Regions from separate parts of the Mesorhizobium calcicola genome, predicted to be linked through region 1. Evidence: predicted binding sites of a transcription regulator. Region 1 holds the regulator's gene; the other holds the start of a gene.
What was found. The regulator LexA, encoded in region 1, represses DNA repair genes until DNA is damaged. The targets are predictions, from matches to a motif close to TGTTCNNNNTGTGTTCNG.
Positions count from the first base shown of each region.

Region 2: a site for LexA is predicted at 1,514-1,531, ahead of dinB (DNA polymerase IV). Genes of this name have one in related genera too.

Region 1 is NZ_JBHUGY010000066.1:17,800-22,519, forward strand. It holds gene ACFSQT_RS34120 (ComEC/Rec2 family competence protein) at 1-989, shown strand, start outside; gene lexA (transcriptional repressor LexA) at 983-1,720, opposite strand; gene ACFSQT_RS34130 (hypothetical protein) at 1,732-1,920, shown strand; gene ACFSQT_RS34135 (GntR family transcriptional regulator) at 2,094-2,828, opposite strand; gene kynU (kynureninase) at 2,990-4,237, shown strand; gene kynA (tryptophan 2,3-dioxygenase) at 4,242-4,720, opposite strand, start outside.
Region 2 is NZ_JBHUGY010000014.1:86,742-91,461, reverse strand. It holds gene ACFSQT_RS07200 (hypothetical protein) at 1-105, opposite strand, end outside; gene dinB (DNA polymerase IV) at 235-1,482, opposite strand; partial or broken gene ACFSQT_RS07190 (DUF899 family protein) at 1,691-2,008, shown strand; partial or broken gene ACFSQT_RS07185 (DUF899 domain-containing protein) at 2,054-2,146, opposite strand; gene ACFSQT_RS07180 (winged helix-turn-helix transcriptional regulator) at 2,181-2,603, opposite strand; gene ACFSQT_RS07175 (dihydrofolate reductase family protein) at 2,756-3,343, shown strand; gene ACFSQT_RS07170 (SDR family oxidoreductase) at 3,473-4,354, shown strand; gene ACFSQT_RS07165 (hypothetical protein) at 4,464-4,720, shown strand, end outside.

The DNA.
Region 1 (4,720 bases):
CGGCTGGCGGCCTTGCCATGACGTCGATCATCGCCGGCAGCGCCACGGCGCTGTTTGCCATCTGGCATTTTCAACGGGTGTCGCCGCTCAGCCTGTTCGCCAATCTGGCCATCATGCCGATCGTGTCGCTGGTTGTCATGCCTTTCGCCGTCCTCAGCGCGCTGGCGATGCCATTCGGCGCCGATGGCCCCTTTCTCTACGTGATGGGCAAAGGCCTGACGGCGATGATCGCCATGTCCGGATGGATTTCCGAGCGCTCGCCGGTCGATGCGGTCGGGTTGATTTCGCAGCAGTCCGTCCTGCTTGTGGCGATTGCCTTGGTCATTGCGACGATGGCGACGACATGGCTGCGGCTCGCAGCCCTTCCATTCGCGCTTGCCGGCCTGCTGACCGTCTCGGATGTGCGAACACCGGACGTGCTGATCTCGGAGGACGCCAGGCTGGTTGCGTTGCCGATCGGGGGCGGCGAACTCGCGGTCAGCCGCGCACGTCCGAACGAATTCACAGTCGACAACTGGAAACGTGCGCTGACATCCGAAACCATCGTCATGCCGGAGGTGTTCAGCAACGGAGACGGGCAATTCGATATAGCGGATGCCGCCGGAATGCCGCCGGGAGCGCCTTTCTACTGCACATCCGGCGTTTGTCTCGCCAAGCATCCGTCCGGTGCGATCATCGCGCATGTCGAAGACCGAAACGATGCCTGGAAAGCCTGCGGCTTTGCCGATCTGATCGTCATCAATGACGCCACGGCCTATGACCCCTGTCACAACCCGCTGGTGCTCGTCATCACCAAACGACAACTGGCTCGCAAAGGCAGTGCGGCCGTCTTCTTCGATCGACAGTCGGCGACCACGCCGGCGACGATCAGCTTCGCTGTGGACAGCCCATACCGGCCCTGGCACACGCAGCGCAAGTTTTCGCGCGAGGCGAGGGGGCTGCCGCCCTACCGCAAACCCGAAAAGCCGGATGCAAGCCCTGCTCAGTAGCGCCTGATCAGTCCGACGAGCTTGCCCTGCACCTTGACCCTGTCCGGTCCGAAAATGCGGGTTTCATAGGCTGGGTTAGCAGCTTCGAGAGCAATCGAGGCGCCCTTGCGGCGGAACCGCTTCAGCGTCGCTTCCTCTTCATCCACCAGCGCCACGATGATCTCGCCGGGGCTGGCCGTATCGGCGTTGCGGATGATGACGGTATCGCCGTCGAAGATGCCGGCCTCGATCATCGAATCGCCCTTGACCTCCAGGGCGTAGTGCTCGCCGCCCATAATCATGTCCGGCGGCACCGAGATCGAATGCGTCTGGTGCTGGATGGCATCGATCGGCACACCGGCGGCGATGCGGCCCATGACCGGGATCGACACGGCGGAGACCACATCGTCGTCATTGCCAGCCGAAGGCGTCCGCGAAAGCGCCGGCTTGATTTGCCGGCCAACGCCGCCTTGCCCAAGACTGCCTTGGATGACGCTTGGTGAAAACTTTTTAGCCGCGTTGAGGCCGGGCGCGATCGAGTCGGGCAGCCGCAGCACTTCCAGCGCGCGTGCCCGGTTGGGGAGCCGGCGAATGAAGCCGCGCTCCTCCAGCGCCGTGATCAGCCTATGGATTCCGGATTTGGAGGCGAGGTCGAGTGCTTCCTTCATTTCGTCGAAGGACGGCGGAATGCCGCTTTCCTTGAGCCGTTCATGGATGAACATCAGCAGTTCGTGTTGCTTGCGCGTCAGCATGGCGACCCCCATTGTCTGAAACCAGAATCGAAAAAACAAACCCAGAACAAACACTATCTGTTCCAGTTGTGTTCCGCAACCGTTTAAAGTTTAATGAATCTGTTAAGGCGGCTGAAATTATTTGGCGCCTGGGAGCGGGCCGCGATAGACCACCGACTGCAACCGTGGCGCAGCTGCCTGCATTGAAATTGTTTGGTTAATGGCCTGTGGCCGACCCCCTGCACCGAGGCTTGGTATCACCTGCCGGTAGACCTCGATCGGCCGGCACTACACCTTTCTGGCCGTTTGTTTGCCGTGAACGAAACGAAGCCAAAATGCCAACTTTCTTTGCCGGAGAAATCGCAAATTTCTTGCCCTTGTTCATCGCCGGCAGTCAGCGCTCGTTTGTGCCATCGCCGGCGTGGACATAGACATGCAGCGTATAGCCGATGTGGGCGGTCATCAGGGTTTTCGCACGCTCGACGTTGCGATCCAGCGCCGCCTCCATGAGCGCCGTGTGGTGTTCGATCGCGACGGCCCTGCGCAATGCCGCCACGGCCTCTTCATAGCCATGCTGCAGGCCGGCAACCGCCCGCAATGTTGGCGCCAGGCCCAGGAAGCGGTGATGGCGACGCAACTGATCGGCGATCGTAGAATGGAAGGTCAGCAGCCAGGCGGACGTTGCCGCGCTGAGCAGTGCCGCGTGGAAAGCCTCGTGCTTTTCATCCCATTCGTCGACCACTTCATCGGACGGGTCGTCGACTGCGGTCTTGCAGCGCGACAGCCGGTAATGGGCAGCGACGACGGCATCCTCCCATGCACGGCCGCCCTTCTCGATCGATTCCTGGAGCAGCGGCAGCTCAACCACCGCCCTCGCGCGCGACAGGTCTTCAAGTTCGGTGCGCGAGACCGGAGCGACGGCAAAGCCGCGATTGCTGATGGCGGTCACCAGGCGTTCGGCCTCCAACCGCGACAGCGCTTCGCGCAATGGTGTCCAGCCAATGCCGTAGCTGTTGCGCAACGCGCTCAGCTTGAGCGGCGCGCCGGGCTTCAGACGGGTGGTGAGGATATCGCGACGCAGCAGCCTGTAAGCTGCTTCCGTCTTCGAGAAGTGCTCATTGTCCAGCATCGCTCCATCCATACTTGTCTGGATGGTAATTATATATGAAAGCCTTTCATTCCGTAAATTATATATAATGTTTGACAGTGCCCACGGGACTGCCCATGATCGGCCAACGGTTTCACCCGACGTGTTCATCCGAGCACGGCCATGCGCTGGGGTAGTCGATCATGAATGCAACTCTCGATCTCGCTGCAATCGAGGCGATGGATGCCGCGGACCCGCTACGCTCCATGCGTGATCGCTTCGTCCTGCCGAAAGGGGTGATCTACCTCGACGGCAATTCGCTGGGTGCCGCTTCACCCGCTGTCTTCGACGAGATCCAGAAGGCCGCGACACAGGAATGGGCGCAGGATCTCATCCGCGCCTGGAACACCGCTGGCTGGTTCGACATGCCGGTCGCGCTCGGCGACCAGCTGGGACGGCTGATCGGCGCGGCAGCCGGCCAGACAGTGGTCTGCGACACGACCTCGATCAACATCTACAAGGTGCTGCATGCGGCGCTGGCGATGCGGCCTGACCGGTCGGTCATCGTCGCCGAGGGCTCCAGCTTTCCAACCGACCTCTATATGGCCGAAGGCGTCGTCTCGACGCGACCGGGTACTGTGCTGCGGCTCGAAGGCGTCGATGCGCCTGATATCGAGGATCTGATCGACGAGCGCGTCGCCGTCATCCTGGTCAACCACGTCAACTACAAGTCCGGCCAGTTGCGCGACATGGGGGCGCTGACGCGCAAGGCCCATCAGGCCGGTGCGCTGATCGTCTGGGATCTCTGCCACACGGCGGGTGCCTTGCCGGTCGAGTTGGACGGCGCCAATGCCGATTTCGCCGTCGGCTGCACATACAAGTACCTCAATGGCGGCCCGGGTTCGCCGGCCTTCATCTATGCCGCAAAGCGCCACCATGGCGATGTCCACCAGCCGCTCAGCGGCTGGTGGGGCCATGCGCGTCCGTTCGCCTTCGAACAGGGCTATGCGGCCGGCACCGGCATCCGCCGGTTCCTGTGCGGCACGCAGCCGGTGTTGTCGATGCGGGCGCTGAAGGGCGCCCTCGACCTCTGGAACGAGGTCGACATGGCAACCGTGCGCAAGAAAAGCGTCGCACTGACCGACCTGTTCATCCAGCTCGTCGAAGCAAAATGCGGCGCCTATGGCCTCGAGCTCGAAAGTCCGCGCAACGGAGAAGAGCGCGGCAGCCAGGTGTCGTTCATCCACCCGCACGGCTACCAGGTGATGCGCGCCTTGATCGAGCGCGGCGTGATCGGCGATTTCCGCGCGCCTTCGACCATACGCTTCGGCTTCACGCCGCTCTATGTCGGCTACAAGGATGTCTGGCAGGCGGTCGAGGTGCTGGAAGATATCCTACGCACAGGTGCCTGGCAGGATGCGCGCTTTGCGGTCAAGACTGCGGTGACCTGAGGAGCTAGAGCCGGGTGCGAACTGTCCAGAGTTCCGGAAACAGGACGACCTCAAGCATCTTCTTCAGATAGGAAGCACCCGACGTGCCGCCGGTTCCACGCTTCAGGCCGATGATGCGCTCGACCGTGGTGACGTGGTTGAAACGCCAGCGGCGGAAATAATCCTCGAAGTCGACCAGCTTCTCGGCCAGTTCGTAGAACATCCAGTAGCGCTGCGGGTCGCGGTAGACTGTCTGCCAGGCGACCAGGACCTCTTCATTCTCGGTTCGCGTCTCACGCCAGTCCGTGCGCCTGGCATCGGCGCCGGTGTCGAATCCGTTGCGGGCGAGCAGCAGCAGCGCTTCGTCGTAGAGTGACGGCTCGGCCAGGATCGCCTCCAGCTTCTGGCTGAGGTCCGGCCGGTGCTTGTAGGGGCCGAGCATGGCGAGGTTGCGGTTGCCGGCCATGAACTCGATGGCACGATATTGCCAGGACTGGAAACCCG
Region 2 (4,720 bases), on a different contig from region 1:
CCGGGCGTCGCCGGTTGCGTTCTTAGCGGCAGCCAAGGAGAAACCGAGACTGACAACCGCGCTGAGAGCTGTGACCAACGCGCAAACGATGAAGGGTGCGAACATCGGATTCCATGGCTTGTGGCCGCTACACCTTACTCGAATAGCCAGGGCGGAAATCAAGTCACTCTTTGCCGCCGCCAGTTATGACGCCTTGCGCGGTCACATGCAGGACACGATGCCCTTCGACTGCCCTCACAGCTCCTTCTGCGCCAGTTCCCTGAACTCGTCGGGAACCGCGCGTGCCGCCTCCAGCGCCACCGTGCCGTAGCCGACCGCCTGTTTGCCGAAGCGCTCGCGGATCTTGTCGATGGCGCGGTCGGCGCCGAAGCGCGCCAGGCCTTTGCGCGTGCCCGGCCTGCTCTTCTCGTCGGCGAGGCCGAGCGGCAGTTCGAGCTGCAGCTCGGCACTTTCCTCAAGATGCGACACCGAGATCGCCAGCAGCGAGATCGTTTTCTCGTGCGGGTGGTCGGCAAGCACGCCGCGCACCAGGTCCCCGGCGATCTCGGCCAGCATGGTGGTGGCCGAGATCGGCTGGTCGAGCGTGATCGAGCGCGAAACAGTGCTGAGATCGGCAAAGCGCACGCGCACCGTCACCGTGCGGCCGGGCCTTGCCTTGGCGCGCAGCCGGCTGGCGACGCGGTCAGCCAGGTGCAGCAGCGTGGGCACGATGACCGCCGCCACGGCAGGCTTCTGGCCAAGTGCCGACTGGGCACCGGCCGACTGCGCGCGGCGATGCGTCTCCAGCCTTCGCGGGTCGCGGTTCCACGACAATGCGGCGAGCTTTTCGCCGGCGGCGGGACCGAGCAGCCGCGTCAGCGCGCCGCTGTGCGTCCTGGCCAGCTGGCCGATGGTCTCGATGCCGATTTCGGCCAGCCGTGCCCTGGTCGCCGGGCCGACGCCCCACATCAGCCCGACCGGCAGATCGTGCAGGAAAGCGAGTTCGGTGCCGGGGTCGACCACCACCAGCCCGTCGGGCTTGGCCACCTGCGAGGCGATCTTGGCCAGATGCTTGGTGCGCGCCACGCCGATCGAGATCGGCAGGCCGAGTTCGGCGCGGACGCGGCCGCGGATGGCTGTGGCGATCTTCTCCGGTGAGCCGAACAGATGCGTGCAGCCGGCAACATCGGCAAAGGCCTCGTCGATGGAGATGCGCTCGACCAGCGGCGTGAAATCGTCGAGCACTTTGATCGCCGCGTCGCCCAGCCGCTGGTAGTGGCTGAAATTGCCGCCGACGAAGATAAGCTGCGGACAGAGCTCGCGCGCCTTGCGTCCCGGCATGCCGCCGCGCACGCCGAAGGCGCGCGCCTCATACGAGGCGGCAAGCACGACGCCGCCGCCGACCGCGATCGGTTTGCCGCGCAGCGACGGATCGAGCAACTGCTCGACGGAGGCATAGAAGGCGTCGAGATCGGCATGCAGGATGGTGGCTGTCGTTTCCATCCCGACCGCTCATCCGCAGTTGCTGATAGATCGGAACATATGGAGAACAAAGCGCGCACGACTGTCAAGCGATATGTCCGCGTCCGGTGGTATCAGCTGCGTTCTTCAACACAAATTGCACAGTCGTGTCGGATCGCGGTTTTCAACAGCGTCTTAAAGACAGGCAACGAGACTGTCAGCATGCGCCAGAGTGCGGAAGGAGGACGAAATGACCGACCACATCATCGCGCCTTACACGGATTGGTTTGAAGCGCACAAAGCGCATCTCCAGAAAGAAAAGGCGTTTACGCGCCAACGCCAACAACTCGCGGCGGACCGGCGAGCACTGCCCTGGTTGCGGATCGACAAGCCCTACGAGTTCGATACGACCCAGGGAAGGAAATCGCTGGCCGATCTCTTCAAGAGCCGCAGCCAGTTGATCATTTATCACTTCATGTTTCCGCCCAATGCCGACTATCGGTGTACCGGCTGTTCATTCCTTTGCGACCACATCGATGCCGCCAACCAGCATCTGATGCATCACGACCGCCAAGGCAGGGCGTTGCCCAGCTGCGCGGCGATAAATGGATAGTCATCGACCATCATCATACTCATCGTGAAGACGGACCCAATCGCCCAGCGTATGCGATGGCCCATTTTCATTGCGGCCGATGGGAGTCAGGTCGTCGGTCTCCGGGCGTCTTTCAGAGCTTCGGCGATCATGTGTTCGCCAGATGCTCAGCCCGCAACGCCACCTTCATCCGCTCCAGCGCCGCCTCGCCACCCGCCGCCAGTTCGTCGGCGATCCGGGCGAGCTTGTCGTCGGCCTTGCGGTGCTTGCTGCCCCAGGCGCCGAGGGTCGCCAGCACGGGCAGCAGGTCGACGCCTGCCTCCGTCAGCCGGTAGACCGTCTTCAGCCCATGGGTCGGGTCGTCGCTGCGGGTGAGGATGCCTTCGTCCTGCAGCGTCTGCAGCCGCTCGGCCAGCGTGCGCGAGGAAATGCCTTCGTCGGACTGCAGGAATTCCCGAAAATGCCTTTTCCCGGCGAAGATCAGGTCGCGGATGATGAGCAGCGTCCAGCGGTCGCCGAGCAGCTCCAGCGACAGGTTGATCGGGCAACCGGATTTTTCGCGCGTCGACATCTCTATGGTTCCATTTGTAAATCACTTTACTATTGACACTGTTTTGGTCTTGCGTCAATGGTTCCAAATGTAAACCGTTTTGCCTGGTGGCGGCGCGCCGGCACAGGCGTTCACCCGCATCCATGAGCCCTGACAAACCGAGGAGATCGACGATGAGAAAGCTGATCCTGCAGATGCAGATGTCAGTCGACGGCTTTGTCGGCGCCAATCAGGACCATCCCTGGCAGCTCTGGGAATGGGCCGACGACAGTGCCTGGGACGACGCGCTGAAGCAGGATTTCAACGCCGTCTTCGCCGGCATCGACACCATCCTGCTCAGCCGCAAGATGGCCGAGGAGGGGTATCTGACCCATTGGGGCAATGCGGCGAAGAAATTTCCGCGCGATCCGTTCTATGCCTTTGCGCAGCGCATCGTCGACGCCCGGAAGGTGGTGCCGAGCGACAAGCTCAAAGCCTCGCGATGGGAGCGCACGACGGTGGCCAGCGGCGACCTGTCGCGCGAGGTGAACGCACTGAAGGCGGGCGAGGGCGGCGACATAGCCGTCTTCGGCGGCGCCGGCTTTGCCTCCGCTCTGATCGCGGCCGGGCTGGTCGACGAGTTCCAGCTGTTCGTCAACCCGGCGGTGCTCGGCGCGGGGCGCCGGATCTTCGACCGTGGCGGTTTCAAGACCCTGCGGCTGCTCGGCTCGAAAGCCTATGCCTGCGGCATGGTGGTCAACCGCTACGCGCTGGCGGGATGACCGGAGGCAGGGCGAAGGCGTCTTGCCGATAAAAGATGCTTCCGGTGGAATCCTTTGCCCGCGTCTCTTCGTCTTCAAGGTGCGGTCGCCGGCAGGGCGGCTGCATCAATCCTGAACGGAGACAAGACCATGATCCTGGTGACAGGCGCCACCGGCCTGAACGGCAAGGCGATCGTGCGCGAGTTCGCGCGGCAGAAGCATGAGGTGAGGGCGCTGGTGCGAGATCCGGCCCGGGCATCGGCGGCGGGCCTCGACGAGCTTGCCGGTGTGCAACTGGTCGAGGGCGACATGCGCCGGCCTGAAACCCTGGGCGCTGCACTCGACGGCATCGACTGCGTGCTGATGATTTCGACCGCCACTGAGGATATGACCGAAACGCAGGGCCGCTTCATCGACGCCTGCAAGCAGGCCGGCGTTGCCCATGCAGTGAAGTTTTCCGGCGCGGAATCCAACATCGGCTATGACGCGACGAAATTCCGCTTCACGCGCATGCATGAGGAGATCGAGCGCTATCTGGAAGGGGCAGGCATGGCGTGGACGCATCTGCGCCCCAGCCAGTTCATGCAGGTCTATCTGCGCGACGCGCCAACCATTGCCGCCGAGGGCGCCTTCCATCTCGCGCTCGGCGATACCGAGCTGTCGCCGGTCGACGTCGAGGACATCGCCAAGGTGGCCTTCCGGCTGCTGCGCGACGGCGGTCATGACGGCGAGAGCCTCGACATGACCGGGCCCGAGGCGCTGACCATGAGCGATGTCGCGGCGCGGATCTCGCAAGCGACCGGCAGGCCGGTTCGCTATGTCGATGTCAGCCCCGAAGTGCGGCGATGCAACCTGCTGGCCAGCGGCATTTCAGCCGGCTTCGCCGATGCGCTAGACGAGCAGCTGGCCGAGCGGCTGCGGCGGCCGAAATCGCGGGTGCATCTGGCGACGCATGAGATGTTTGGCGTGCGGGCAACGCCGTTCGTCGAATTCGCCCGGCGTCATGCCGCGATGTTTGGCGGCCAAGCCTGAGTCCCACACGGCGGAAAAAGTGCGCGCCCCCACGTATCCTTTCGGGCCGCCCGTTCGTCCTAGGCTTCGAAGGTCGCGGCCCGCGATCCGCCAACCCCAGGAGATGATCATGGCGAGCATACAGAGCGAGGCAAACAGGAACCACTATGCGGCGCTTGCCGCCAATGCCGGCAAACTGACCAGCCCGCAAGCAATCATCGACTACAATGACACCCATTGGACGGCGCTGACCGGCGAACCGGGCGGCGTCGACTATATCGAGGTCGATGCCGGCGGTGTGCCGGCGATGTGGATCGTGCCGAAGGGCGCCGACGAGCAGCGGGTGCTGTTCTATGCGCATGGTGGCGGCTTTGTCGGCGGCTCGAT